Regions from separate parts of the Acidovorax sp. DW039 genome, predicted to be linked through region 2. Evidence: riboswitches for the same ligand, from Rfam matches in the RefSeq annotation. Region 2 holds a riboswitch; the other holds the start of a gene.
The links. A riboswitch is a leader RNA that binds a small molecule or an ion and turns the genes downstream of it on or off. The one in region 2 is predicted to bind S-adenosylhomocysteine.
Positions count from the first base shown of each region.

Region 1 (14,425 bases), 1.1 Mb from region 2:
CGTCTGGCACGTAGACCACGGGGCCTTCGTAGTGCGGGGCGATCTTCACCGCCGTGTGCACGCGGCTGGTGGTGGCACCGCCGATGAGCAGCGGGATCTTCTTCATGCGGAAGTAGTCGTCCTTCTGCATCTCGCCCGCCACGTACTGCATCTCTTCCAGGCTGGGGGTGATGAGACCCGAGAGGCCGATGATGTCTGCGCCTTCGACCTTGGCTTTGGCCAGGATCTCGTGGCAGGGCACCATCACGCCCATGTTCACCACCTCGAAGTTGTTGCATTGCAAGACGACGGTGACGATGTTCTTGCCAATGTCGTGCACATCGCCCTTGACGGTGGCAATCACGATCTTGCCCTTGCTGCGCACATCGCGCCCGGCCAGTTCGTCCTGGCGCTTTTCTTCCTCGATGTAGGGGATGAGGTGGGCCACGGCGCTTTTCATCACGCGCGCGCTTTTCACCACCTGGGGCAGGAACATCTTGCCCGCGCCAAACAGGTCGCCCACCACGTTCATGCCGTCCATGAGCGGGCCTTCGATGACGTGCAGCGGGCGGCCGCCCTTGGCCACGATGGCCTGATAGGCCTCTTCAGTGTCTTCGACGATGAACTCGGTGATGCCGTGCACCAGCGCGTGGGTCAGGCGTTCGTTCACGGTGCCGCCGCGCCACTCCAGCTTCTTGCTGTCGTCCTTGGCTGCGCCCTTGGCGCTTTCGGCAATCTCCACCAGGCGCTCACCCGCATCGGGGCGGCGGTTGAGCACCACGTCTTCCACGCGCTCGCGCAACTGGGGTTCCAGCTCGTCGTACACGCCGACCATGCCCGCATTGACGATACCCATATCCATGCCCGCCTGGATGGCGTGGTACAGAAACACGGTGTGGATGGCCTCGCGCACCGGGTCGTTGCCGCGGAAGCTGAAGGACACGTTACTCACGCCGCCCGACACCTTGGCACCGGGCAGGTTCTGCTTGATCCAGCGCGTGGCTTCGATGAAATCGACGGCGTAGTTGTTGTGCTCTTCAATGCCGGTGGCCACGGCAAAGATGTTGGGGTCAAAGATGATGTCTTCGGGTGGAAAGCCCACCTCATCGACCAGGATGCGGTAGGCGCGCTCGCAGATCTCAACCTTGCGGGCGTAGGTGTCGGCCTGGCCCACTTCGTCAAACGCCATCACCACGGCGGCTGCGCCGTAGCGGCGGATCAGCTTGGCCTGGCGTTTGAACTCCTCCACGCCCTCTTTCATGCTGATGGAGTTGACGATGCCCTTGCCCTGGATGCAGCGCAGTCCGGCCTCGATCACCTCCCACTTGGAGGAGTCGATCATGATGGGCACGCGGGCGATGTCGGGCTCGGACGCGATCAGGTTCAGAAAGCGCACCATGGCGGCCTTGCTGTCGAGCATGGCCTCGTCCATGTTGATGTCGATGACCTGCGCGCCGTTTTCCACCTGCTGGCGGGCCACGGCCAGGGCTTCTTCGTACTGGCCGTTCAGGATCATGCGTGCGAACGCCTTGGAGCCGGTGACGTTGGTGCGCTCGCCCACGTTGACGAACAGGGTGCCCTGGCCGATGGAGACGGGCTCCAGGCCAGAGAGTTTCATGGGAGGGACGGAAACAGCAGACATAGGGCTCACCTGTGCAGGAACACGGACAAAACAGGTGAGCGTCGTTATGGGCGGGGCAAGGTGCCCAAGCCTGACGGCAGCCAGCCACCGTGGGGTGGAATCAGGCCGCCGCTGCAACGCTCCTTGGGCGAAGCGCTGATTTTAAGGGGGAGAGCGCAATCAGTGCCGACTCACGCCTGCGCAGGCGTTGCCATGGCCGACGCAGGCAGGCCAAACACCCGGTCAAACACCCAGTTGAAGACAAAGGTGTAGCAAAGGAAGAAGACGATCAGCGCCAGGTCCATCACAAAGGCCTGCCACAGGCTCACGTTGAACCACCAAGCAAACAGTGGCACCAGGGTGAACACGAGCCCCCCTTCAAAACCGATGGCGTGGGCTACCCGGCGGGCCACGCTGCGCCCGCGCACGGCCTGGCGGGATTCCCAGCGCTCAAAGGCCCAGTTGAAGACGATGTTCCAGACCACGGCCACGGCCGAGGCGGCCACCGAGGCCACGCTGGAATGCGATGCGCTCTGCCCCGTGAGGGCCGCCAAGCCGAAGGTGGCAACAATGATGGCGATCAGTTCGTACAGCGTGACGTACACCACGCGGCGTTGAATGCCCTGCAGGCTGAAAGGAGAGTGGGAAGGTGCCATGGACTGCACTTTATGTGTGCCATGCTGATATATAAAGTCAGCTTCTTTCAGTTTTTCTGACAAGTGACCCATGGCATTCACGTCTGACAGCGTGCAGGTGTTCCTCGCAGCGCTGGACCACGGCTCGTTTTCCGCCGCGGCGCGGGCTCTCTCGCGGGTGCCGTCGGCCGTGAGCATGACCATCGCCCACCTGGAGGCCGAGCTGGCCGTGCCCCTGTTTGACCGCAGCGGCCGCGAGCCCCGCCCCACCGCCGCCGCACGCGCGCTGGAGCCACAGGCGCGCCTGCTGGCCGGGCAGCTGCAGCAACTCAACGCCCAGGCGCTAGCGCTGACGCAGGGGCTGGAAGAGCGGCTGACCCTGGCGATTGCCCCAGAGCTGCTGGCATCACGCTGGACGGCCCCCCTGGCCGCGCTGGCGCAGGAGTACCCCCTGCTGCAGGTGGAGGTGCTGACCGCCCCGCAGGTGGATGCGCTGGCGCTGCTGCACAGTGGCCGCGCGCAACTGGCGCTGGTGTTTGAGCGACCCAGCATCGACGGGCGCGAGGGTTTTCAGGAAGTGGGCACCGAGACGCTGGTGGCCGTGATGGCACCGCAGCACCCCGTGCTGGTGGCCGCACGCGATGCCGCACAGGCCCGGGGCGAGCCCGCGCAGCGCGCCATGCTGCGCGAGGAGCACCTGACCACCACGCGCCAGATCGTGGTGGCCAGCCGCGACCTGGCCCAGACCGACCCGCGCTTTGTTTTTGCCCGCCACCACTGGCGCACCGACAACCATCTGGCCGCACTGGGCCTGATCGAAGCGGGCCTGGGCTGGGGCTGGCAGCCGCGTGCGCTGGTACAGCCCCGCATTGCGGCAGGCACGCTGGTGGAGATGCCTTTTGAGAACCTGAGCAACGGCGCTGCCCTGTGGGTGGATGTGGTCTGGTCCAAGGAAAGGCCATTGGGTTTGGGAGCGCGCCGGTTTGTGGCCTTGATGGAGATTGCTGAGGGAAAGCAGTAGGAAAGCGGTAGGGCCTGCACAACAGACCTGCGGCCGGTGTAGCGCGAACGCCATAGCGTCACATATTTATTGAAAGCAAATGCGAATTAGTCGCATTTGTAAAGATAATCACCTCCCTCACGTCACAAGCCCGCTCCGCGCGGTTTACGAACCAAGGGCGGCGCTTGTCACATTCGCTTCACTACCCTCTTTACCTGGGGGTGCGTTGACGGCGCACCCCCCTGTTTTGCGATGCATTTCCAGATTCAACGGTCCCTTCGCCTCTCGGCCATTGCCCACGCAGCGCTGACGCTGTGTGCCTTTACCTCAGCCGCCGCGCTGGCACAGACCAGCGCCCCTTCGCCCGCAGATGCCATCGCCAGCCCCGCCCTCTCGGAAGTGCAGGTGCGCGAAGCACCCGCCAGCCAGGGCTATCAGGGCGCACAGCGCAACACTGCCGCCACCCGCACCGACACGCCCCTCATCGAAACCCCGCAGGCCGTGCGCGTGGTGCCCCAGCAGCTCATGGAAGACCTGGGCGCCCGCCGTCTGGCCGACACGGTGGACTTTGTGAGCGGCATCACCCGCCTCAACGACTTTGGCGGCACCTGGGACAACTACGCCATTCGCGGCTTCAGCAATACCGACGGGGGCCAGTTGCTCAACGGCTTTGCCTCCAACCGGGGCTATGGTCCGCAGCGCGATGTGGCCAGCGTGGAGCGCATTGAATTCCTCAAGGGCCCGGCTGCGGCGCTGTATGGCAGCAGCGAGCCCGGCGGTACGCTCAATGTGGTCACCAAAAAGCCCCAGTTCACCGCCGCCCACAAGGCAGGTGTGCAGGTGGGCACGCTGGGGTACCGGCGCGCCACGCTCGACACCACCGGCCCGCTGGGCACCGATGTGGCCTACCGCTTGAACGTGGCGGCCGAAGACGGTGCCAGCCGCAGCCATCTGGTAGACAACCGCAAGATGGTGGTGGCCCCCGCCGTCACCTGGAACCTGGGCCGCGACACGGTGCTGAACTACGAGGCCGAGTTCATCCGCATCCGCACCCCGCTGGACCGGGGCCTGGTGCAGATCAACGGCAACGTGGGCGCTGTGCCGCGTGACCGCTTCCTGGGCGAGCCGGACCGGGGCAACCTGCACGTCAATGGCGACACCCACCAGCTCACGCTGGACCACGACCTGGGCCAAGGCTGGCGCACGCGCCTGGGCGCTTCGTACCGCGAGACCGATCTGTACGGCAATGCCGTCGATTTCGGCACCGGACAGATCGGCCTGCTGGGCAGTGACGGGCGCACGCTGGCGCGCAGCGACAGCTGGCGCTCTCTGCCTTCACGCGACACATCGGTGCAGGCCGAAGTGGAAGGCAAGATCACCACCGGCACGCTGCGCCACACGGTGCTGGCCGGGGTGGATTCGTGGCATCTGACCTCGGGCCAGGACATCAAGTACTCGCCGCAAAAATACCCCATCGACATCTACAACCCCACCTATGGCACCGTGCCATCGGCCCCGCTGGCACAGGGCTACCTGCTCAATGACCGGCTGCGCGCCACGGGTCTGTTTGTGCAGGACCAGATGGACCTGAGCGCCCAATGGAAGCTGCTGGCCGGGGTGCGCTTTGACCGCTTCCACCAGGACAACGAAGACCTGATGGCGGGCAAGCGCCAGGTGCAGTCGCATTCGGCCACCACGCCGCGCATCGGCGTGACGTACCTGATCGACGCGAACACCTCGGTCTACGCCTCGGCGGGCCGCTCGTTCCGCCCCAATGCGGGCACGGATGAACAGGGCCATGCGTTTGACCCGCAAAAGGGCAAGGCATTTGAAGTGGGGGCCAAGTGGCAGTCGCCCGACCAGCGCCTGAACGCGAGCGTGGCGCTGTTTGACATCCGCAAGTCCAACGTGCTCACGCGCAGCCCCACCAATGCCAACTTCAACATTGCGGCGGGCGAAGTGCGCAGCCGCGGGCTGGAGCTGGACGTGGCCGGGCAGATCGACACCCACTGGCGCATGACGGCCAACCTGGCCTACACCGACACCGAAGTGACCCGCGACAACAACCCCGCCTTGCTCGGCAAGCGCCTGCTGAACGTGCCGCGTGTGAGTGCGGGCCTGTTCGCCATCCGCGAGGACCAGGCCCCCTGGGGTGGCCGCTACGGCCTGGGCGGCGGCCTGGTGCATGTGGGCGAGCGCACAGGCACCGCCACCGACACTTACCGCCTGCCTGCCTACACCACGGCGCGCATCACCGGTTACTGGCAGATCGACAAGCGCACGCGCCTGACGCTGGACGTGCACAACCTGTTCGACAAGACCTACTACACCGCCTCGTGGGGCGCGCTCACCGTCATTCCAGGCATGGGCCGCCAGGTGGTGGCCGGGGTGCAGGTGGCGTTTTGATGCGGTTCTGATGGCGTAACAACCATCTGAGCAAAAATGCCTTCCAGCGCTTATTCAACAAGCGCTGGCAGCTATATTTTTGATAGTACACAGAGGATGGGATCGCGCTGGCCTTGAGGGCGGGCGGCTGGTATCTTCGGCACCAGACGCCCTACCCTGAAAACACCGGAAAACACATGCCCACACCGGCCCCTCTCACCCCTCTGTCCGCCCAGCCATCCCCCTCCTCCACACCCCCCGCCTGGATGCAGGCTGCGCAAAGCGCCTTGCACCCGCGCTGGTCTGCATGGCAACCCCGGGCGGGCCAGGCGGTTTCGCTGAAGGACCTGAACCCCGGTGCCAAACCGTTCTCGCTGGGCAGCAAGGCGGAGGACAAGGCAGCGGTGGAAGCCCTGGCCGTGGAGCTGGACGCACTGCAAAACCTGTTTTACGCCGACCGCCGCTACAAGCTGCTGGTGGTGCTGCAGGGCACCGACACCTCGGGCAAGGACGGCACCATCCGCGGCGTGTTTGGCCGCATGAGTGCGCTGGGCGTGCACACCGTGGGCTGGAAGGCCCCCACCGAGCCCGAGCGTGCGCGGGACTACCTCTGGCGCATCCACCAGCAGGTGCCTGCTGCGGGGGAGATCACCGTCTTCAACCGCAGCCACTACGAAGACGTGCTGGTGCCCCCGGTCAACGGCTGGATCACACCCGAGCAGCACCGCCAGCGGCTGGCCCATATCAACGACTTTGAGCGCATGCTGTGCGAGACCGGCACGGTGGTGCTCAAGTTCATGCTGCACATCAGCAAGGACGAGCAGCGTCAGCGCCTGCAGGAGCGCCTGGACGACCCCTCCAAGCACTGGAAGTTTGATCGCAGCGACCTGACTGCCCGCGCGCAGTGGGACGACTACCAGCGCGCCTACGAGCAACTGCTGGCCGCCACCCACACGCCCTGGGCGCCGTGGACCATCGTGCCCGCAGACTCCAAAACCCACCGCAACCTGATGATTGCCACCGTGCTGCGCGCCGCGCTGCAAGGACTGCAGCTGCGCTACCCGCCCGGCGACCCGGCGCTGGAAAAGATCAAGGTGGAGTAACCCACCGCGCCTCTATCCCTTTATCCGGCCTGAGGCCCTTGCAGACTTTTCCCGCACTGCTGGCAAAAGCGGTCGCTAGGCTGCACGGCGCTGTGGCATTGCGGGCAGGTCGTGGCCTGCGCGGCCGCAGGTTCTGCGGCGGGGGTGGAAGCCGGATCAGACACCGGCTCTGGTGCAGGCAGGGGCAAAGCAGGCGAGAGGGACGCCGGGGCTGCAGCAGCAGATGCAGGCCCTGCCTGAGCGGGTGCGGCCGGTTCGGCAGAGTAGGAGGCGGCTGCCGAAGAACCTGCAGCCTTGTCGCTGGCCCCATAGGCCTGTGCCTTGCCCTTGAGGTCCGCCATTTTGGTGTTCACGTCCTGCAGTTTTTCGTCGGCAGCCTGGCGAATGCTGTCCAGATCCACCAGCGCTGAAAACTCGCACCAGGTCAGCACCCCCACCATGAGCGGCAGCAGGAACACCAGCGCGGAGGCCAGCGCAAACACCAGGCTGAAGCCCACACCCGTGCCCATCATGTGGCCGCTGAAGGCACCGTCCATCATGTACAACGGATGCGCCTGCGTGCCAAAGCCAATCACCGAGGCGGCCAAGCCGCCCACCAGGGCCGATGCCGAGGCCAGCAGGCCAAACAGCACCGACGCGAAGATGGCCGACAGCAACATGCCCCCCACGATCTTGCCGATGGCGGCCAGCGGGTGGTGGCGCGCAATATGCCAGGCGATGGACAGCGCGTGCATCACCCGCTCGCCGTCCCACAGCGCGGGGCCCACAATGGAAGACGCCACGTACAGCGCCATCATCAGCGCAGCCACCAGCAGCACCGCCACCGGCACGGCCACCACCAGCATCAGGGGGCCGAGCAGCGGAATCTTGCACACCGCAAACACCAGTGCGAGCCCCACAAAAAGCAGCACCACGGCCCCCGTCATGAGCAGCACGGCCCCCAGCAGCTTGGGCAGGCACAGCAGCCCGGCCAGAAAGTAGCTGGTCAGGCTGCGGTAGGGCCTGCGGTGGGCCAGGTCAGACAGGCAGGTGCCCGCACCGCTGATACCCGCCAGGCACACCACCACGGCCACCAGCGAGAACAGCAGCATGAAACCCAGCCACAGCCGCCCCATGAGCCCGCCCAAAGCAAACACCAGCGCCGCCACCAGAAAAGACGCTGCCAGCACCGCCAGCGCGGGCCAGCAGGTCAGCGCCTCGGGCAGGCGCAGCAGCGAGTACGGGTGATCGACCCGCGCTTCAATGCGGCTGTCAATGTGCGCATCCAGGCGCGTGTGTGCATGGTGATGGGCGGAGTGCGGGCTCATGGTGGGTTCCCTCTTGGCTTTTGGGTCTTGGCTCTTGGGTGCGGTGTTGACTTGCCAGTAGCAGCTGTCAGTTGCTGGTGTAGGGGTCGTTGTTGCGGTTGCTCATGGGGCATTCAGGTACCTTGCCCCAATGGCTGCCGCAGTGCTGGTGGCGAGCACGCACCACACACACGCCGCGAGTCAGCAGGTTGTCGTCACGGTCGCACTGGCGCAGGGCTGCGCGCAGGGGCCCCAGGCCCTCTGCCACAGGCGTGGGTGGGCTGGCGGGGCGCGACAGCGAAGGCGGCGCAGGCTCACGCGAGCCGCCATGCGGCCAGGGTGGCTCGCTGCCCGCAGCAGGGTTGGCCGCCACCGGGCCATTGCCCGCAGGCCGGGCAGCGGGGGCTGCAGAGCGGGTTGCCGGAGGCACGGCAGAAGCATCCGCAGGGGCCTCTGCTGGGGGGGGAGTCGTCACAGGCACAGCGGGTACGGCAGGTGCAGCAGGTGCAACAACTGCGGGAGCTGTGCCGGGCGAGGCTTGCTCTACGGCAATCACCGGCGCCTTGCCCGCAACGGATGGGGAAGACACAGCGGGTTTGCCACCCCACAACCACCACGCGAGCGCTGCAGTCAGGGCCACCACGGCAAAGCCCAGTGCGGCATAGAGTGCGGCCGTCCAGCCAGAACCGCTCTGCGGGGCCGATGGGGGCGAAGGTGGGAGTTCAGGCGGGGGGAGTTCAGGCGACGCAGAGGGCTTGGTAAAAGGCCCCGCCTCGGTTGCAAGCTGGCCAGCCCCACTTGTGGCCAAGATGGCAGTGGCGACGGCTGAAACGCCCTTGGCATCGGGCGAAGGTGTTGCGGCTGCAGGCTCGGCGGGTGCCAAGGCAGGCGTGGGTGCTGCCACCGGCGCAGGGCCAGGGCCGTCATCCAGCAGCAGGTCGACTTCCTCCGACATGACCGAGGACGAAAACTCCAGCGGCGCAGGCCGGGTGTCCGCTTCTGGGTCGGCGGGGCCGTCCAGCTCGTCATCAGGATCAAAGTCGATATCCAAAGGCGCAGGCGCTGCGCGAGAGACCAGCACCTGCCCGCACTGCCCGCAAAAACGGGCGTTGGGCTGGCAAGGGGCGGCGCAGGCGGGGCAATTGAGGGTGCTCATGGGCCAATCTTAGAACCTGATCCCCAAAGACCGGCAAACGCGCTGCCCGGTGACGCTCGCACGGGCGGTTTCCCCGGCTTCGCAGGGGTATGGAAATTGCAAACCATGGATGTCCAGCGCCCGCCCCGCAGCGGATTCTCATGCATCCGGCACGTTATGCATCTGATGCATAACCCGCATACAGACTGGCCTTGGACACCGTTACACCGCAGGCATAAGCTTCGCGGCCTGGACTGTTCCCACAAGGAAATTCAACATGACAACCCCCTCTGGCACACCCGCCCACACCCACCATCCCCTGCCCTCGTACCTGCAGGCCGACCACCTCGGCCCCTGGGGTATCTATCTGCAGCAGGTGGACCGCGTCACCCCTTACCTGGGCCACTTGGCCCGCTGGGTCGAGACGCTCAAGCGCCCCAAGCGCATGCTGGTGGTGGATGTGCCCATCGAGCTGGACAACGGCACCATCGCCCACTTTGAGGGCTACCGTGTGCAGCACAACCTCAGCCGCGGCCCCGGCAAGGGTGGCGTGCGTTTTCACCAGGACGTGACGCTGTCTGAAGTGATGGCGCTGTCGGCCTGGATGTCGATCAAGAACGCCGCGGTGAACGTGCCCTACGGCGGTGCCAAGGGCGGTATCCGTGTCGATCCCAAGAAGCTCTCGCGCGGTGAGCTGGAGCGCCTGACCCGCCGCTACACCAGCGAGATCGGCCTGCTGATCGGCCCCTCCAAGGACATCCCAGCGCCCGACGTGAACACCAACGGCCAGATCATGTCCTGGATGATGGACACCTACTCCATGAACACCGGTGCCACCGCCACTGGCGTGGTCACCGGCAAGCCAATCGATCTGGGCGGCTCGCTGGGCCGTGTGGAAGCCACAGGCCGCGGCGTGTTCACCGTGGGCGTGGAAGCGGCCAAGCGCACGGGCCTGGCCATTGCCGGTGCCAAGGTGGCCGTACAGGGCTTTGGCAACGTGGGTGGCATTGCAGGCAAGCTGTTTGCCGAGGCGGGTGCCAAGGTAGTGGCTGTGCAAGACCACACCGGCACCATCTTCAAGAGCGATGGCCTGGACGTGCCCGCCCTGCTGGCCCATGTGAAGCAACACGGTGGCGTGGGCGGTTTTGCCGGTGCGGAAACCATGGCCAACGACGAGTTCTGGGGCGTGCAGTGCGACATCCTTATCCCCGCTGCGCTGGAAGGCCAGATCACCAAGGACAACGCCGCCCGCATCACCGCCAAGCTGGTGATTGAAGGCGCCAACGGCCCCACCACCCCCGAGGCCGATGACATCCTGGCCGACAAGGGCGTGCTGGTGCTGCCCGACGTGATTGCCAACGCTGGTGGCGTGACGGTGAGCTACTTCGAGTGGGTGCAGGATTTCTCCAGCTTCTTCTGGAGCGAGGACGAGATCAACGCCCGCCTGGTGCGCATCATGCAAGAGGCCTTTGACGGCGTGTGGCAAGTGGCCCAGCAGCACAAGGTCACGCTGCGCACCGCCACCTTCATCGTGGCCTGCCAGCGCATCCTGCACGCCCGCGAAATGCGCGGTCTGTATCCATGAGCCCCGCCCAGATCTGATTTTTTCGCAGCGCTGGCCCACCGCCAGCGCCCCGAATCCTGGAGCGCCACAAGCGCCCGGCCAAGCCGCCCTCACCACAGGGCGGCTTTTTTATGCCCGCTCGCAGGGCGGCACTGCCTGCACCGGCACCACACGCTGCGCCAAGCAAAACGGCTGCTCACAGGGCGCACGGCCTGCGTAAGGGCAGCCGGGGGCATCGCAATGGCCGCGTGCACGGCGGCGCTGGTCGGCCTCTTCCTCTTCGCGCCCGTAGCCACTGGCCTGCAGCGCCAGCATCTGCAGCCAGGGGTCGTTGCGGGTCTGGAGCTGGTCGCGCCCATACACCAGAGCCCCCGCACCACCCAAAGCCCCCGCCCAGGGCGCCAGCTCCAGCGAGAGCAAGGCGCTGGTGGATGTACCCCCTGCGCCATGCACGCCCCCACCCGGCTGCAGCACCAGGGCAAACACCCCACCCGCCAGCGCCTGGGCTCGCCCGGCAAAAGCCGCCTGCAAAGCGCTGGAGTCTGGGGCTGCAGGCTGCTCTGCCAAAGATGAAGCAGCCTGCGGCAACCCCTGCAGCCAGGCCGCAGGCACGCGCAATGTGGCGGTGAAGCTGCGTGCGCCCTGCTCCGTCAGCACCTGGCCCTGGCCTACCAGCCAGGTCTGCAGCGGCGGCAGATCAGCCTCGGCAGGTAAGCCCGCGTCACCTCCATAGACATGGCCCCAAGGTTGCGCCACCACCACCCGCTGCGGCGCTGCAGGGGTGAGCTGCTGCACCAGCGCATCCAGCAAACCCCGCATGGCGGGAGTCACCCCCGACGCAGGCCAGCCCGCCTGCGTGGCAGCGCCCACGGCGGAAGCCGCAGAAGAAGTGGATGCAGACGCCGAGGCAGTCGGTAAAGAGGTTGCCCCGGCACCCCGCCCGGCGGGCGGGCCGTCTGCTGACCTTGGCACCGGGGCTTGCCCACGTGCCTGCGCCTGCAGCGCTTGGCTGGCCTGGGGCGAGAGGCTGACCCGGGCCGCCTGCGGCGCATCGGCAGCGCCTTCTGGCAACGGGGGCTTGCTCACAGGGCCTGCAGCAGACCCCGGCGTGCCCTGGCCCGGTGCAGCGGGCGGCGCAACCGGCTTGTCTTTGTCCGTGCCCAGCAGCATGTTCTGCCGCTGCAAGGCGGCCTCGGCCAGCACCTGCGCCACGGCGGGCACAGGGCTGCGGGGTGGATCCATCTGGACAGACATGGCCGATCAAAAAAGTAGGGCGGGCGGCAGGCATTCTGCGCTTCATCCCTGGCCCTGGCGAGACGGCACGCATCCGCCAGCGACACGCCCCACAAAAGTACTATCAAAACAATAGCTGCTTGCGCTTATCCAACGGGCGCTAGAGCCATTTTTTTATCAAACACCCGTACATGGGCTGCGCCCCCCCGAAAATCGAATCCTCTTCCACGCCCTGGCTGGCCCATGTCACACACCCTGTTTGCGTCCCTGCCCCACCGCCCCCCCGAACCCCATCGGGGGCTGGCCCCTGCCCTGCTGCTGGGGGTGGCCGCCTATCTGCTGCTCAGTACGTGGATACTGGCCCCGGCGTGGGAACGCGCCTTTCGTTCAGACGCTTCGCCCGTGGCCTGGCTGTCGAGCGCGCTGCTGCTTACCCTCAGCATCACCACCCTGCGGTTGATGGGCGAACGCGCCCTGCCTCCACTGCTGGGTGCCTGGCTCACGCTCGCCTTCGCGGTGCTGGCGCTGGACGAGCAATTCATGCTGCACGAGCTGTGGAAGTTTCGCTGCCACGAATGGACCGCCGCCTGCCAATACAGCACGGTGCGCGAAGCCCCCATGCTGGCCGTGGCGGTGATCGGGCTGCTTACCCTGGCCTGGCTGCACCGCGCCCTGCTGCACCCCGGCACCCGCGCCCTGCTGTGGGCCGGTCTGGCCGTGGGGTGGCTTGCCATTGCGGTAGACCAGTGGCCCGAGGCGCAGTCCCACTGGCCCCACCTGCCCGAGCTGCCGCCCCTGATGGCCACGCTGGAAGAAGGATTTGAAGTGGTGGCCGAGGCACTAGTGCTGGGGGCACTGCTGCGGCAGCCGGGCCAAAGAGGGTGAGTGGATTCGCATGGATGGGTGCTGTGTGATCTGAGAACCTGTTCAAAGCGGCATGGCGATGAAGCGACAGAGATCAACCCCCAGCGCACGCAAAGCTTGCGCAGCCAGCCAAGACATTCGACCATGTGAGGTGCCTTGCCCCAAGGTCCATTCAGCCCCTCTTTGATCCCCTTCGGCCCTCTTCTCGACCCACCAGCACAACAACACCATGCGAACCCGCCACGCAGCCCAAGCCTTTCTGCTCTGCACTACCCTCAGCTGGGGCATGGCCGCCCAGGCACAGACCACACCCCATGACCCAACCGGGCGCTGCAGCCAAGCCATCGTTCAGCAACTGGCACAGCACTTTGGCCTGAAGCACTTTGGCCTGAAGCACTTTGCCTATCCCGCCGATGGCATGTACCCCAGCGCGGAAAACGGTGGGCTCATCGTGGCGGGCGTGTGCAAGGCATGGCCTGCAGACCCGTCCAAGACGCTCGCAGCATTCGCCTACGACGCAGGCACCGAGTATGAAAAGCAATTGCTGCTGGCCGTCATCGATCCCCCGGGGCGCATCACGGCCTCCTACAAGGGCGTGATTCCGGAAAACGCGGCGTCTGAAGTCTCGGCCTCCTCGCTGAGCCTGGACACAGCGCGGTACCAACTCTCGGGCACCGTCCGCGCTTTTGGGGTGCGCCTGCAAACCTTCCGCGACCGCTGCACCTACGAAGGCGGCTTTGACGATGAACTGACGCTGTTCGTCATCGCAGGCAAAACCCTGCGCCCCGTGCTAACGGAAACCATGCGGCACTGGACCTACGGCAGCGGCAACCGCTGCGGGGGCGAAGAGGCTCCACGCACCGAAACCAACATCGTGATCTCGGTGGCACCCACGGCCTCGCACGGCTTTGCCGACCTGCGCCTGACGGCCCACCGCAGCGACAAGAAAAAGCCCCTCAGCGCCACCGTCTCGTACGACGGCGAGCGCTACGAGCTCAAGCACTGGAAGCGGGCATTCCAGGCCTGGATGGAGTGACGCGACGGCGGCACTCCACTCCCCACAGCCCCGCCAATTTTCCCCACGGGTTCAGCCATTCATGCCACGCATCCCACACGCCCTGCCCGTCATCACCGGTCTGCTCACCCTGCTGAGCACGGCGATGCCCACAGCCCACGCACAGCCTGCAACCTACGCCCGCCCCGAGGCAGCCGTTGCCGCGCTGTTTCCGCAGCAGACCTTTGTAGAGTGGACCTCTACCATCGGCGACTGGAACGGTGACGGCGTGCCAGACCTCGCCCTGCTCCTCAACGAAGTCAACGGCCCCTCGGACCGGCCCATGGAAATCCGCCTCGTGGTTCTGGCGGGTACACCGGGCGGCCAGTACACGCCCCTGTCCGCCTCGGCGAGCTACTGCCGTGCCCAGAAGTTCTTCAACCTGGAGGCCAAGGGCGCATCGCTTTTGGTCACTGCGGTGGACAAAGCAGAAGGCGACGACCTGGGCTCCACCACCCTGCAATTCCGTTTCAACCCGCGGCGCGGCGACTTTGAGTTGATCGGCAAGGAGGCCGTCTGGACCTCAGGCAAGGAAAGTGGCCGCAGCAGCGTCAATTACCTGAGCG
Region 1 covers NZ_AP029019.1:292,954-307,378, reverse strand. The annotation lists gene metH (methionine synthase) at 1-1,621, opposite strand, end outside; S-adenosyl-L-homocysteine riboswitch at 1,651-1,752, opposite strand; gene AACH87_RS01355 (PACE efflux transporter) at 1,792-2,229, opposite strand; gene AACH87_RS01350 (LysR family transcriptional regulator) at 2,327-3,256, shown strand; gene AACH87_RS01345 (TonB-dependent siderophore receptor) at 3,488-5,641, shown strand; gene AACH87_RS01340 (PPK2 family polyphosphate kinase) at 5,887-6,723, shown strand; gene AACH87_RS01335 (zinc ribbon domain-containing protein) at 6,744-8,030, opposite strand; gene AACH87_RS01330 (zinc ribbon domain-containing protein) at 8,098-9,165, opposite strand; gene AACH87_RS01325 (Glu/Leu/Phe/Val dehydrogenase) at 9,422-10,729, shown strand; gene AACH87_RS01320 (hypothetical protein) at 10,838-11,962, opposite strand; gene AACH87_RS01315 (hypothetical protein) at 12,185-12,826, shown strand; gene AACH87_RS01310 (hypothetical protein) at 13,035-13,841, shown strand; gene AACH87_RS01305 (hypothetical protein) at 13,903-14,425, shown strand, end outside.
Region 1: linked by a shared signal. The riboswitch ahead of metH (methionine synthase) and the one ahead of ahcY (adenosylhomocysteinase) in region 2 are both predicted to bind S-adenosylhomocysteine.

Region 2 (14,425 bases):
CTTTGCCACGACGGTGCCGTTTCAGGGTTTGACTGCGGCCCAGGCAATGCATTGATGGATTATTGGTGCCAGGAGCACACAGGTCAGCCGTTTGACATCGGCGGCCAATGGGCCCGCACAGGCAATGTTGCTCCGGCCTTGCTGAACCAGCTGCTCCAAGAGCCCTTCCTGCAAAAAGCTCCGCCCAAAAGCACGGGCCGAGACCTTTTCAACCCGACCTGGCTGGCAGGGCAGTTGGGGCCGCATGCACACATGGCTCCGGCAGACGTGCAGGCGACGCTGACAGAATTCACGGCGCAGGCTTGCGCACAGGCTACGCGGGTTTTTGCCGCCAACGCCCGTGTTCTTGCGGTGTGTGGGGGCGGAGCGCTGAACACCTACCTGATGGAGCGCCTTCAGCACCTGCATCCAGCATTACAGGTGCGCCCAACGGATGCGTTGGGCCTGCCCGCCATGCAGGTGGAAGCCAGCGCTTTCGCATGGCTTGCGCGTCAGGCCCTTTTGGGACTTCCAGGCAATCTCCAAAGCGTCACGGGCGCCAGAGGCGCCCGTGTTTTGGGGGCTATTTACCCCGCGTAAGCCCCGGCGTTAAGTGCCCAGGGCCTATTACCAAATCAACGCTCTCAGGTCGAAAAGCTCGAACCGCAACCGCAAGTGGTCGTGGCGTTGGGGTTCTTGATGACAAACTGAGCGCCCTGCAGGTCTTCCTTGTAGTCGATCTCTGCACCCACCAGATACTGGTAGCTCATCGCATCAATCAGCAGCGAGACGCCATTTTTGGTCATGGTCGTATCGTCTTCGTTGGTGATCTCATCAAAAGTAAAGCCGTACTGAAAACCCGAACAGCCACCGCCTTGCACGAAGACGCGCAGCTTCAGGTCGGGGTTACCTTCTTCGGCAATCAAATCTGCCACTTTGGCCGCCGCACTGTCCGTAAACACAATGGGGGCCGGCATCTCGGTCTGGACGTTGTCTGCAACAGCGCTCATGGGAAGCTCCAAATCAATATTTGGCGTGATGGTACTGCAACCCCCGCCGCCACGGCGACTATTGATTGCTTGACGCTAACTTGAGTGGGGCCTTTTCTTCGATCAGAACAGCCGAGGGAAATAGCTGCCCCGCAATAGTGGCCCCCTGGTGCATCTCAAGCGCCCGGTAATGCACGTTGCCAGTGATCCGCGCCTTGGGCTGCAGTTCGAGCAGTTCTGCTGCGTGCACGGGCCCATCCACCGATCCATTGATGATGACATGGTCGGCATACACGCCGCCTTCCACACGCGCAGTTTCGGAAATCACCAGGATGCTAGGCTGCTCCAGCGCGGCACGGATATCGCCAATCACGTCACCATCAATCCGGATACCTTCCTCAAACAGTACATTTCCCTCAATCCGTGTCCCATGGGCCACCAGACTTTTGATGGGCGGCTGCTTCTTGCTCTTGAACATAGGGAACTCCTCCAGGACGGCGACGGATTACCCATGGGAACCATGGCCGAGACGCCAATCAACAACGAATCATTAGGTAGGCAGGAACAGCATGAGTCCTGCCACGGCGAGCCATCAATCCAGTTCGATGGTTTGAGATGCACGAACAGTCTGCCCCTCCAGGACACGTGCAGTAACAGTTTTTACCACGACATTGGGGGGGAGCGTGAGTATCTCTTCGATGCGCCGGTACTGCTTGAACTGCAGCGCCTTGCCCTCGGCGGGAATGGCCTGGGACCAGGGTTTGCCTTCCTTCAAGCCAGCCGCTGTCAACTCAACCCGCCCCTTGAACTCTGGCGCATTGCGCGCAGCCGATTGAATCACCAGCATCTGCCAACGCAGTTGAACTCCGGCGAGCACCTCCGCCTGAAACCCCCTGATGGCCAAGCCGTCTCCCTTGGCTGCAGGCATCAGCTTTTCAAAAAAACCCAGATCGTCGCGCAGCATGCGGTTTTCAGACTCCAGCTGTTTGACCTGGGCTGTCAGGCGCTCCAAAGTCGCACGATCGGCAGCCAAGAGGCTCTCTGCCGTCTCGGACAGAAGCTGACGCTGGGAAGACTGCTCCCTCAGTTGCTCCAGCTCAGAGCGCAACCGCAGAACTTCTTCCCGAGACGCAGATTCGAGACCGGCAATCGTTTTTCCAAACTCGAACGCCCACAACGCCGCCGCACAGCTGAGCCCCAATACCAGGGCAAAGACCAGCCAGCGCAGGGGCCAAGGTAACGCACTACGAATAGCAACCCGGGGGGCACTGATGGTCAACCGACGGCGAAGCAAACGCAGACGCATGGAGTTCGATTCAATTCAACAAAGAGCGCACCATAAACGAAAAAAAGCCGCCCGAGGGCGGCTTTTCTGATTTGCAGCACCAGCTGCGCATCGCAAGACTCTGACGATTAACGCTTCGAGAACTGCTTTGCACGACGGGCAGAGTGCAGACCAACCTTCTTACGTTCCACTTCACGAGCGTCACGGGTCACGAAGCCAGCTTGGCTCAGTGCCGACTTGAGGGTCGCATCGTAGTCGATCAGGGCACGAGTGATACCGTGACGGGTTGCACCCGCTTGGCCAGATTCGCCACCACCGTGCACATTGACTTGGATGTCGAAGGTTTCGACATGGTTGGTCAGCACCAGAGGTTGCTTGGCGATCATGATCGATGTTTCACGGCCAAAATAGGACTGGATGTCCTTGCCGTTCACAGTGATCTTGCCAGAGCCTTTTTTCAGAAACACGCGGGCGACGCTGGACTTGCGACGGCCGGTGCCATTGTTCCATTCACCAATCATCTCAAGGCTCCTTAGATTTCCAGCACTTTGGGTTGCTGGGCGGTGTGCGGATGCTCAGCACCACCGTACACCTTGAGTTTCTTGATCATTGCGTAACCCAGGGGACCCTTGGGAAGCATGCCCTTGACAGCCTTTTCCAAAGCACGGCCGGGGTGCTTGGCTTGCATATCGCGGAAGTTGGTAGCCGTAATACCGCCTGGATAACCAGAGTGGCGGTAGTACACCTTGTCCAGGGACTTGGTGCCGGTTACCTTCAGTTGTGCTGCGTTGATCACAACAATGAAGTCACCAGTATCGACGTGAGGCGTGTAAATGGCCTTGTGTTTGCCGCGCAAACGGAGAGCAACTTCGCTGGCTACTCGTCCGAGGACCTTGTTGGTCGCGTCAATCACAAACCACTCGTGCACAACCTCAGCGGGCTTTGCGCTGAATGTAGACATGAGATTCTCTTTTCAAGAGGTGGTTTGAGGGCCCTTTTCCACGGTCGGTGCTTCTCTGAAGGAAGCCTCTTAGGTGGCTTTAAGTATTCGCCGCGGGGCCGCTAAATCGCTGCGAAGCCTTTTATTATACGATTTATCCCGTAGCCGCAGCAAGCGGCCACTCGATTCGATTTGGGCGTACCGTCAAAGCGCTCATCCGGTCTGATGAAGACTGACAGCGCTCAGTTAGCCATCTGACGCGCCCGCTGCTCCTCCGCCTCGTATCGCTTGCGAGTTTCCACACAAATCGCCAATCCCGCCTGCGAGGGCTTCTGACATTCCTGATGAATGCACATGGGCTTGGCAAGGAAGCTGGCGTTGGCACATACCTCCTGGGGCGTGGGAACCCGCACGGGAGCTGGCTTGGGCTTGACTTCCACCGGAGGGGGCGGTGGTGGAGGGGGTGCCTCAACCACTACCGGAACGGGTGCAGGTTCAGCTTGCGTCTTTTTGGAAGCATTCCGGGCCGCGGGTTTGGAAGCGGGTGTTGCTGGAGCGGGCACCGCCTGCAATGGCAGCTCCACCACAGCGGAGGCGGAAGCAGAGGCAGCGTCACTGGCCTCCAATGTAGGCTCTGATGCCACCACATCAGGCGCAGAGGCCTCGGGCAGCGGAACGGGCACCGAATCTGAGGCCAATTCGGTAATGATGTCGTCCTTCGGAGGCGCCTTGCGGTGCTGGCCCCACCAAGCCGCCGCAGCAAACGCCAAAAGAGTGGCAGCCAATGCGATGCCCCACCGAACGCGACGCGTGCGGGATGCTCCAGTCGCGCGGCGAGAGCGTCGGCCCCCTTCCGAACGGCTGGCGGGTCTGCTGTCACGCTCCTTCGATTCCAGGCTAGGTCGGCTACTGGCTTTGGGCAACTCCACAGCATCCGGGTCGGGAGAAACCGTATCGCCCGGATCCATGAACACGGTGTCCGCCATGTCCACGACCACGGTGTCTGGGCCGCTGCGCGTGTCTGCTGCGTCTTGCGCAATGCTCACCTCACGGGTATGAGACTCAGCGCCAGCATTGGCGCCTTCAGACGAAGCAAGCGCTTTTTCGGTCTGGGCCTGAATTTCGGCAACAGCCTTCGGCGCAGAAGTCACATCCACAGTCGGAGTCACCAGCCCAGGGCCGGGCTGGTCTGCGGGTTCCACCCAGATGTCACCTAGATCAGCACGAAAGTCAAACTCATTGATGTCGTCTGGCGCATGGACCATGTCCATCAGCTCAAGAAATGCATCAATACTCTGAGGACGTCCCTCCGGCCGCAAGGAAAGCGCCTGAGAGATGGCGGCCACAAAAGCTGGTGAATATTCCACCCCAAACTGCCGCTTGACCGTTTTGGCCACACGCGAGAAAGGCACCATGCGATCACGGATCGAACGCAGCGTGGCGGGAAGTGGCGTGTCGTTGCAAAGGCAGCCATGAACGACGGCAGCCAACGAATAAAGGTCACTCCACGGGCCTTGCCGCAGGTCCTGATCTGCTTCTGAATACTGCTCAATCGGAGCGTAGTTGACCTTCAGTACCGCCGTATGCTGACGCCCCTGGTCATTGATCGCATGGCGAGCGGCCCCCAGGTCCAGCAACACCGGGGGGCCGTAGTCCTGCAAAAAGATGTTGTCAGGCGAGATGTCACGGTGCAGGGTATTGCCCTCATGCAACACCCGCAGCGCCCCCAGTACCGACCACAGGACCTTGCGCAACCACACCTCAGGCGGCGGAGTGCGCATCTGCGCACGCGCCTGCTTGAAAGTCATGCCGCTGTACAGCGGCATGACCATGTAAGCGGTGTTGTTGGCCTCCCAGAAACGAAACACCTTCACCAGCGAAGGATGGTCAAACTGGGCAAGCAAGCGCGCCTCGCCCACAAACGATGCCAAGCCCGCCTGAAAGGTTTGCTGATCCGACGAAGACCGCACCCATAAGGACTGCCCCTGCGCGCGCCCTGCAAGGGCGGAAGGCATGTATTCCTTGATCGCCACCGCACGGTGCAGCGAATGGTCAAAGGCTTTGTAGACCATTCCAAAACCACCAACCCCCAACAAGCCAAGAATTTCAAACTCAGCCAGCCGGGTCCCGGGCGGCAGCGCATCCACATGGCTGATGCCGCTGGCTGTGATGGTGCTGGGACTGTCGGTCATAGGTCAGAAAAGGCAAATCGATCAAGTGTCTGTAACGAAATCTAACAGACTGGACGGTAGAGACCCGTAACAGGCCCGATGATGGGGCATGCCACCTGATACAAAGGCAACAAAAAGCACACTGTCTGCCAAAAACATCACAGCCTTCGGGCTACGGCAACAAGACACGACGCCGCCCTAATCGCCCCACGCACACATCCCCTCTGAGGGAGCGCCGGACCGGCAGTGGTTACCATAGGGCCATGTTCAGTTACCGCCATGCCTTCCACGCAGGCAACCACGCCGATGTGCTCAAGCACACCGTGCTGATTGCCACCTTGCAATACCTTACCGAGAAAGACGCGGCACTGACCGTTCTGGACACCCACGCGGGTGCCGGGCTCTACCGGCTGGACGGAGACTACGCCAGCACCAGCGGTGAAGCAGCCGAGGGCATCCTGAAACTCATGGCAGGCGACCAGTCAACCCTGTCCCCCGCACTGGCCGACTATGTCGCGATGGTTCAAGCCTTCAATCAAGGGGCCAAGACGAGGGTCTACCCCGGCTCCCCCTTTATCAGCCAGCGACTGCTGCGCGATCAAGACAAGCTCAAGCTGTTTGAACTCCACCCGACCGACATGCGCGCCCTCGCGGGCAACGTTGCCCAGCTGGAAGCTGGCCGTCAGGTAGCGGTGCTGCATGAAGACGGGTTTGAGGGCGTCAAGAAGTTTCTGCCTCCACCCGCCCGCAGGGCTTTGCTGCTATGCGATCCCAGCTATGAAATCAAGAGCGACTACGCCAAGGTGCTGGATATGGTCACCGACTCGCTCAAACGTTTCGCCACAGGAACTTACGCCGTGTGGTATCCCATCATCCCTCGCCCCGAGGCGCATGATTTGCCGCGCAGGCTGAAAACGCTGGCGACCAAAGCGGGCAAGAACTGGCTGCACGCTACGCTGACAGTCAAGTCAAGCAAGGTCACGGCCAGCGCAACAGGCGAAGCCAAGCGACCTGGACTGCCCGCCAGCGGGATGTTCTTGATCAATCCGCCTTACACCCTGAAAGCGCTTTTGAAGGAGGCGCTGCCCCAGATGGTGGAGTTGCTGGGGCAAGACCAGCACGCCACCCACACGCTGGAGTCGGGGGGCTAAGCCCAAACCGCTGCAGCCGGGCTGCTGCATCCCCTTTCAGGTCAGTCTGCCCGCTTGGGTGGGCAGGTGGTGTCGTCACCATTGAGAGGGAAGACATCCACAGGCTTCAACCCCAGCCCGTGCATGCCCAGTGCCATGGCTGCGCCGCGGCTGAGGTCCATGACACGGTTGGCAACATGAGGCCCCCGGTCGTTGATGCGGACCACGACTTCGCGGCCTGTCGCCTGGCTGCGCACACAGACCAGCGTACCAAAAGGCAAGGTTCGGTGAGCAGCGGTCAACGCGTGCATGTCAAAGCGCTCTCCGCTAGCCGTGCGCCGCCGATGAAAACCCGGGCCATACCAGGAGACCAAACCCGTTTCACTGGGAGTTGCTTCGCTGGCATCGTCATCACCCACAGGGTCCTCACCAAGCAGATCAATGGAAGAACGCACAGAGGTCTGCGCAGTCGTGGTAGAAGACGGGCTTTCGCCCGCGTGCGCGGCACTGGCACCTGGTAAGTCCTGCGCATGCGCAGCCACCACCCACAGTGCAGCGCCGATGGGCACGCACAACCATGCGGCCACATCGCCGCACCGCGCCCGCCACTCCCTCGACCACCACCCAGGCACGCTCAAAGCTCCAGGCGTCGGCAGATTTCCAGAGTCGCGGCACTCTGGTTCATGGTGTAGAAGTGCAACGCTGGCACCCCGGCACTGCGCAACTGGTCGCACAGGTCGGTCACCACATCCAGACCAAACGCCTTGATGCTGGCGGTATCGTCGCCAAAGCCCTGCAGGCGCAAGCGAATCCAACGGGGAATTTCTGCTCCGCAGGCATCCGAGAAACGCATCAGCTGCGTAGAGCTGGAGATCGGCATGATCCCGGGAACCACGGGCACGTCCGCACCGAGCTTCTGGGTGTCCTCTACGAAGCGAAAGTAAGCATCGCTGTTATAGAAATACTGGGTGATGGCAGCGTCGGCACCTGCCTTCACCTTGGCCACATAAGCCTTCAGATCTGCCTCCGGCGACCGTGCCTGGGGATGAAACTCCGGATAGGCAGCCACTTCGATATGAAAGTCACGCCCCGTTTCTTCCCGGATGAAGGCGACCAGATCACTGGCGTATTGAAACTCCCCACCCGCACCATAGCCACTGGGCAGGTCTCCGCGCAGCGCCACCAGGCGACGCACTCCCATGGATTTGAGCACCTGCAATTGCTCACGCACTGACTGACGCGTGGCACCGATGCAGGAAAAATGCGATGCGGCGCTGACACCTTCAGAAAGGATTTCCTTGACGGTGGTGAAAGTCCCTTCCTGGGTCGAACCACCGGCCCCATAGGTCACCGAGCAAAACTCAGGATGCAGCGCATACAGCTGCTGGCGCACCGTGCGCAGTTTTTCTGCCCCCTCGGGGGTTTTGGGGGGAAAGAACTCCAGACTGACCGGGAACCCGGTGGCTTCTGCTTTGACGGCGTTCATGCGGCCCTCCTTGCATCAACAAAAAATTCGCGGTTGCCATCACCCCCTTGAATGGGGCTGTCCATCCACGACACAACTTCCAGTCCCAAAGCGCCACAGCACTCGCGGATACGCTGCTCAACCACAGCGTAGAGCGACTCGTCACGCACGATGCCACCTTTGCCCACCTGGCCAGGCTGCAGCTCAAACTGCGGCTTGACCAGCATGATCAGGCGGCCCTGTGGTGCCAGCAAAGGCACGAGCGCAGGCAGCACCAGCGTCAGCGAGATGAAGGACAGATCCCCCGTCACCAGATCAAACACCGGTGTGGTGTCGGTCTCTTCGCGACCGGGCCTGCGCCTGCGTTCCTTGGGCAGGGTGCCTTCAGCACGCGCCTTTTCCAGCGCCTGCCGCTCGGCCTTGAAAGCCTCAATCTCCTGCTCCTTGGCATCATCGCTGTCGTCGTATTCCTCATCGACCACGCCGCCATTGCGCATCCAGCTGTAGGGGGCCACGGGCTGGGTGTCGTTGTCTTCCAGGTCTTGCACCACCTCTTCAGACAAGGCAATGTCGCAGGCTTCGACTAGCGACTCTGCCGTCATGGAGCGCGCGTTCAAGCCTTCGACACACACCACACGCGCATCGTTCCGAAGCCGGTCATGCAATTGCCCGTGCCCCACGTCCACACCGATCACCTGCAAGGCACCGCGCTGCAGCAGGCAGTCCGTAAAGCCACCTGTACTCTGCCCCACATCCAGACAGCGCAGGCCCTTTACGGAAATACCTGCCGTCTTGAGCGCGCCTTCGAGCTTGAGGCCGCCACGGGAGATGTACTTGGCTTCTGCATCGTCCAGCAACCGCACCTCCGCCACGGACGGAATGTCATCACCGTTTTTGACGACCTTGTTCCAGGCGGCCAATGGCGAAAGACGCCACTCCACCCCCGACGCAATCAGCCGCTGCGCCTGCGAGCGCGTGGCGGCATGGCCGCGTTCCACGAGAAATACATCTGCGCGCATGGCGCTCATCCTTTATGAATCAAATCAGCCTCTAGCGCTTATTCAACAAGCGCAGGCAGCTATCATAAAAATAGCAAAATCGATAACAAAATTTCGCTACACGAGGCGGCGAAGCGCCCCGACCTCCCTCAACGGGAGCAGTTCACACCACTCCACCCAGCGCTCCTGACCGGGCTTTCGCCGCAGGCAGTTCCATAAGAACTGCGAGACGGGCCCACAGCGCCAGGGGGTTGAGTGAGCCGCTCTTAGTAGCGATAGGTGTCAGGCTTGTAAGGACCTTGCTTGGGCACGCCAATGTAGGCGGCCTGCTCGTCGCTCAACTCAGTCAGCATCGCGCCCACCTTCTTCAGGTGCAGGCGGGCTACCTTCTCGTCCAGATGCTTAGGCAGCACGTACACCTTGCCCACGTCGTAGCCTTCGGGGTGGGTAAACAGCTCGATCTGCGCAATGGTCTGGTTGGCGAACGAGTTGGACATCACGAAGCTGGGGTGGCCGGTGCCGCAACCCAGATTCACCAGACGGCCCTTGGCCAGCAGGATGATGCGCTTGCCGTCAGGGAAGATCACGTGGTCCACCTGGGGCTTGATCTCTTCCCACTTGCAGTTTTCTTCCAGCTTGGCCACCTGGATTTCGTTGTCGAAGTGACCGATGTTGCAGACGATGGACTGGTCCTTCATTGCAGCCATGTGCTCATACGTGATCACATCGCGGTTGCCGGTGGTCGTCACGAAGATATCAGCCTTGTCGGCGGCCCACTCCATGGTCACGACCTTGAAGCCTTCCATGGCGGCTTGCAGGGCGTTGATGGGGTCGATCTCGGTGACCCACACCTGAGCGCTCAGGGCGCGCAGCGCCTGGGCCGAGCCCTTGCCCACGTCGCCATAGCCGCACACCACGGCCACCTTGCCAGCGATCATCACGTCGGTAGCCCGCTTGATGCCGTCCACCAGCGATTCGCGGCAGCCGTACAGGTTGTCAAACTTGCTCTTGGTCACCGAATCGTTCACGTTGATGGCACGGAACATCAGCGTGCCCTTGGCCGACATTTCCTTCAGGCGGTGCACACCGGTGGTGGTCTCTTCGGTCACACCGATGATCTGCGCGCTCTTGCGGCTGTACCAGGTGTTGTCTTCAGCCAGCTTGGCCTTGATGGCGGCAAACAAAATGCGCTCTTCCTCGCTGCCGGGGTTGGCCAGAATGCTCTGGTCCTTTTCGGCCTGCTTGCCCAGGTGCATCAGCAACGTGGCATCGCCGCCATCGTCCAGAATCATGTTGGGGCCTTCGCCCTCGGTGCCCTTGGCACCAAAGTCAAAGATGCGATGGGTGTAGTCCCAGTAGTCCACCAATGTCTCGCCCTTCACGGCAAACACAGGGGTGCCGGTGGCAGCAATGGCGGCAGCGGCATGGTCCTGGGTAGAGAAGATGTTGCACGAGGCCCAGCGCACTTGCGCGCCCAGTGCCTGCAGGGTCTCGATCAGCACAGCGGTCTGGATCGTCATGTGCAGCGAGCCAGTGATGCGGGCGCCCTTGAGGGGCTGCTTGGGCGCGAATTCTTCGCGGATGGCCATCAGGCCAGGCATCTCGGTTTCGGCAATCTTGATTTCTTTGCGGCCCCAATCGGCCAGGCCGATGTCGGCGATGATGCAGTCGGTATGTACCGGGGCGTTGACGCGTGCGTTCATGGTGTGCTCCAAAGCAGGTTTGAAAAGCCACTTGACGGGGGGAAGATGCAACTCACCGCACGAAAAGTGGATGAGCGTCGTTGCTTGATGACTCCGAGCCTCACGCCCCGCAATTGGCAGGGGGCGCTGCAACGCTCCTCGGATGGCGGGATTATAGGAGCAAGGCTCTGCAATGGCATCCATTCATGCAGGTAACCATCTGGACACGAAGCGGGAAAGCCGTCACGGTACGATTCACACTTCAGCGCCTGGGCAGACTACGTCCGCAGCGAAACAACCCGCTCAGCCGCCGTTTCACGCATAGGTAAAATCTTTGTCAACTGCACTGCATCCCAGCGCAGCAACAGACCTCTGCAGAGTCTGATCTGGCAACGCAGCAGCGTGCAGCGCTGCTTGCCACACCCATTCCAGGAAATTCCGTGTCTTACGCCCCAGAAACCCGGCGCCGCCGTACCTTTGCCATCATTTCCCACCCTGACGCTGGTAAGACCACGCTGACGGAAAAGCTGCTGCTGTTCTCGGGTGCCATCCAGATCGCAGGGGCCGTCAAGGGCCGCAAAGCCAGCCGCCACGCTACATCGGACTGGATGGAGATTGAAAAGCAGCGCGGTATCTCTGTGGCATCGTCGGTGATGCAGATGGCTTACCGCGACCATGTGGTCAACCTGCTTGACACCCCCGGCCACAAGGACTTCTCGGAAGACACCTACCGCGTGCTCACCGCCGTCGATTCGGCCCTGATGGTGATTGACGCCGCCAACGGCGTGGAAAGCCAGACCCGCCGCCTCATCGAGGTATGCCGCCAGCGCGATACGCCCATCATCACCTTCGTCAATAAGATGGACCGCGAAGTGCGCGACCCGCTGGACATCATGGACGAGGTGGAGCGCGAACTGGGCATGCCCTGCTGCCCCATCACGTGGCCCGTAGGCCAGGGCAAGAGCTTTGGCGGCATCATCAACCTGCTCACCAAGAGCATGACGGTGTTCCAGCCCGGTAGCGAAAAGCGCCCACAGGACTTCGAGACCATTCCCCTGTCTGACGCCGACAACCTGCGCGCCCGCTTCGGTCAAGCTTTTGACGACGCGCTCGAAAGCATGGACCTCGCTGTAGGAGCCTCTGCCGAGTGGGATCACGATGCTTTCCTGAAGGGCAAACTCACCCCCGTGTTCTTCGGCTCCGGTGTGAACAACTTCGGGGTAATGGAAGTGCTGAACGCGGTGGTCGACATGTCGCCCCCGCCTGGCCCGCGCGTGGCCTACACCGAGGTCAACCGCAACCGCGAAGAAAAGACCATCCAGCCCGAAGACGAGAGCTTCTCCGGCGTGGTCTTCAAAGTGCAGGCCAACATGGACGCCAACCACCGCGACCGCATTGCTTTTGTGCGTGTGGCATCAGGCAAATACACCCCAGGCATGAAGATGAAGGTGCAACGCACCGCCAAAGAACTGCGCCCCACCAGCGTGGTCACCTTCATGAGCCAGCGCCGTGAAGCCGTGGACGAAGCCTACGCAGGCGACATCATCGGCTTTACCACCCACGGCGGCGTGCAACTGGGCGACACCATTACTGATGGCCCCAACCTGCAGTTCACCGGCCTGCCCTTCTTCGCCCCGGAAATGTTCATGACCGTGGTGCTGAAGAACCCACTGCGCACCAAGCAATTGCAGCAGGGTCTGATGCAACTGGGCGAAGAAGGCGCCATCCAGGTCTTCAAGCCCGACGCGGGCGGCAACATGCTGCTGGGCGCCGTAGGCCAGCTGCAGTTTGAAGTGGTGCAACACCGCCTGAAAACCGAATACGACTGCGACGTGCGCCTGGAGGCCTGCCAGTACACAGGTGCCCGCTGGATTACCGCAGACACCCCCGCCGAACTGCGCGAGTTTGAAAACGCTTACCCCATGCGCATGGCGCGTGACGCGGCAGACACGCTGGCCTATCTGTGCACATCACCATATGACGTGCGACTGGCACAGGAGCGGTTTCCGAAGATTCATTTTCATCCGCTGCGGGAGCATGCGGGGTTGGCGTTGCAATACAGTTAATAATAATGTTCAAAATATTATTTGCCTCACTTTTATCTTTTTTTGCGATAACTGCATGGTCTACCGAAAAAAGTGGAATTATTGGCTCAATCGACTCTATTCAATATTTACCTGACAGCAACACCATTCTTGTACAAGGATGGGCTTGGGACTCAATCAATAAAAGTGCAGCTGATGCATTTGAAGTATCAACTCAAGGACAGAAATCCGAGATAACCATTAATAAAATAATAAAAAATACAAAAGATGACAATTCCGAGAAGAATTTCTCCATATCTGCAAATTTTCCAAAAAGCTTAAAAGGCGGATTATCAGAAGTAGAGGTAGAGGCAAAATTTGAAAATAAAAAATCAATTAAATTAAAATCCCAAGACCATAAAACGCCTTATATACATATAGAACAAATATATACACGCCATTGGATCTTACTGATAATTACACTATTTGTTGCATTTTTTTGTTCGACAAAAAAATATCTAGCAGGCGAGAAAAAATTATCAATTTTCCTTGAAATACATCAAAAGAAAATTGCCACCACATTAACTCTCATATTTTTTCTCCTTGTTTCCCTAGGAATTACTGGAAGTTCCATTAGAATTTTTCTAGAAGGGCCATTTGGCAACGCCTCAATCCAGACAGAGGGAAATAACAAAAAAATATTCAAAACTCAAACCATTAGAGGTGATGAGTGGGGGGTCTTGATGCCAAACGTCATAGCCCAACTGAATCACGACCCCAAGTTCCCAATAGTTAATAAAAACATAGGAATTGAGGGCCAAAATATGGGGGTCATTGGCATGACCGGGGTTCCAATTGCTCAATTATCAGCCATTGCACGCCCTGCTACATGGGGATATTTTTTCCTACCCCTGAGAAATGCTTTGGCCTGGCAATGGCAATTACCTTTTTGGAGCTGCCTATTAGCAGTATGGTGGCTAATGAATTTGATAAAACCTGAGTCTACAGGTAGAAATTTTGCACTTTCTTTCACATTTTGTATCGCGCCGTACGCAGCAGCATGGTCCAACTGGCCTCTTTACGCAGCATTATTTCCGTGCCTTGGAACGGCTGCCGCAATTAAAATTGCGCAATCTAGAGAATGGAAAAAGAGTATTTTTTGGGCATTATTTTTAGGATACAGCATATCTGCTTGGATTCTTACTTTATACCCCCCGTGGATAGTTACGACGGGAACCTTACTAACGCTTGTTATGATTGGCTGGTTAATTGACAACAAAAAATCCATCTCAATTGCCAGCCATCAAATAACCGCCCTATTTCTCACTTGTATAGTAATATTCATATTCATTGGAAGTTGGTGGCTTGATACTAGCGAAGCGGTAAATACTTTAAAAAATACTGTCTATCCAGGTCAAAGAACCCTACTAACAGGTGGCGATAACGGCTTTCTATGGGCATTCAGAGGCTATACGAATCTGGAGAGTTTAACGTTTGGCACAGGACCTTGGGCAAACCAATCCGAGATAAGCTCATATTTCTGGCTGCCCGCCATAACAATATGGCTATGCATCGCAGGAATTTCAAGGGGCAAAAAACATCAATGGATTCTATTGGGATGTCTATTATTCATAATATTCCATTGCTGCTTTCTATTTTTAGGCATTCCTTCATGGATGGCAAAGATTACTCAATGGGGAAGAGTACCGACCAACCGCGGCGATCTCGCAATGGGGTTATCATTCTTTCTAATTCTGAGCTT
Region 2 covers NZ_AP029019.1:4,064,689-4,079,113, forward strand. The annotation lists gene AACH87_RS18195 (anhydro-N-acetylmuramic acid kinase) at 1-579, shown strand, start outside; gene erpA (iron-sulfur cluster insertion protein ErpA) at 624-989, opposite strand; gene AACH87_RS18205 (polymer-forming cytoskeletal protein) at 1,048-1,446, opposite strand; gene AACH87_RS18210 (DUF6776 family protein) at 1,561-2,274, opposite strand; gene rpsI (30S ribosomal protein S9) at 2,382-2,774, opposite strand; gene rplM (50S ribosomal protein L13) at 2,786-3,214, opposite strand; gene AACH87_RS18225 (serine/threonine-protein kinase) at 3,436-5,385, opposite strand; gene rlmJ (23S rRNA (adenine(2030)-N(6))-methyltransferase RlmJ) at 5,628-6,515, shown strand; gene AACH87_RS18235 (septal ring lytic transglycosylase RlpA family protein) at 6,557-7,081, opposite strand; gene metF (methylenetetrahydrofolate reductase [NAD(P)H]) at 7,129-7,980, opposite strand; gene AACH87_RS18245 (TlyA family RNA methyltransferase) at 7,977-8,978, opposite strand; gene ahcY (adenosylhomocysteinase) at 9,224-10,660, opposite strand; S-adenosyl-L-homocysteine riboswitch at 10,726-10,806, opposite strand; gene AACH87_RS18255 (peptide chain release factor 3) at 11,080-12,705, shown strand; gene AACH87_RS18260 (hypothetical protein) at 12,711-14,425, shown strand, end outside.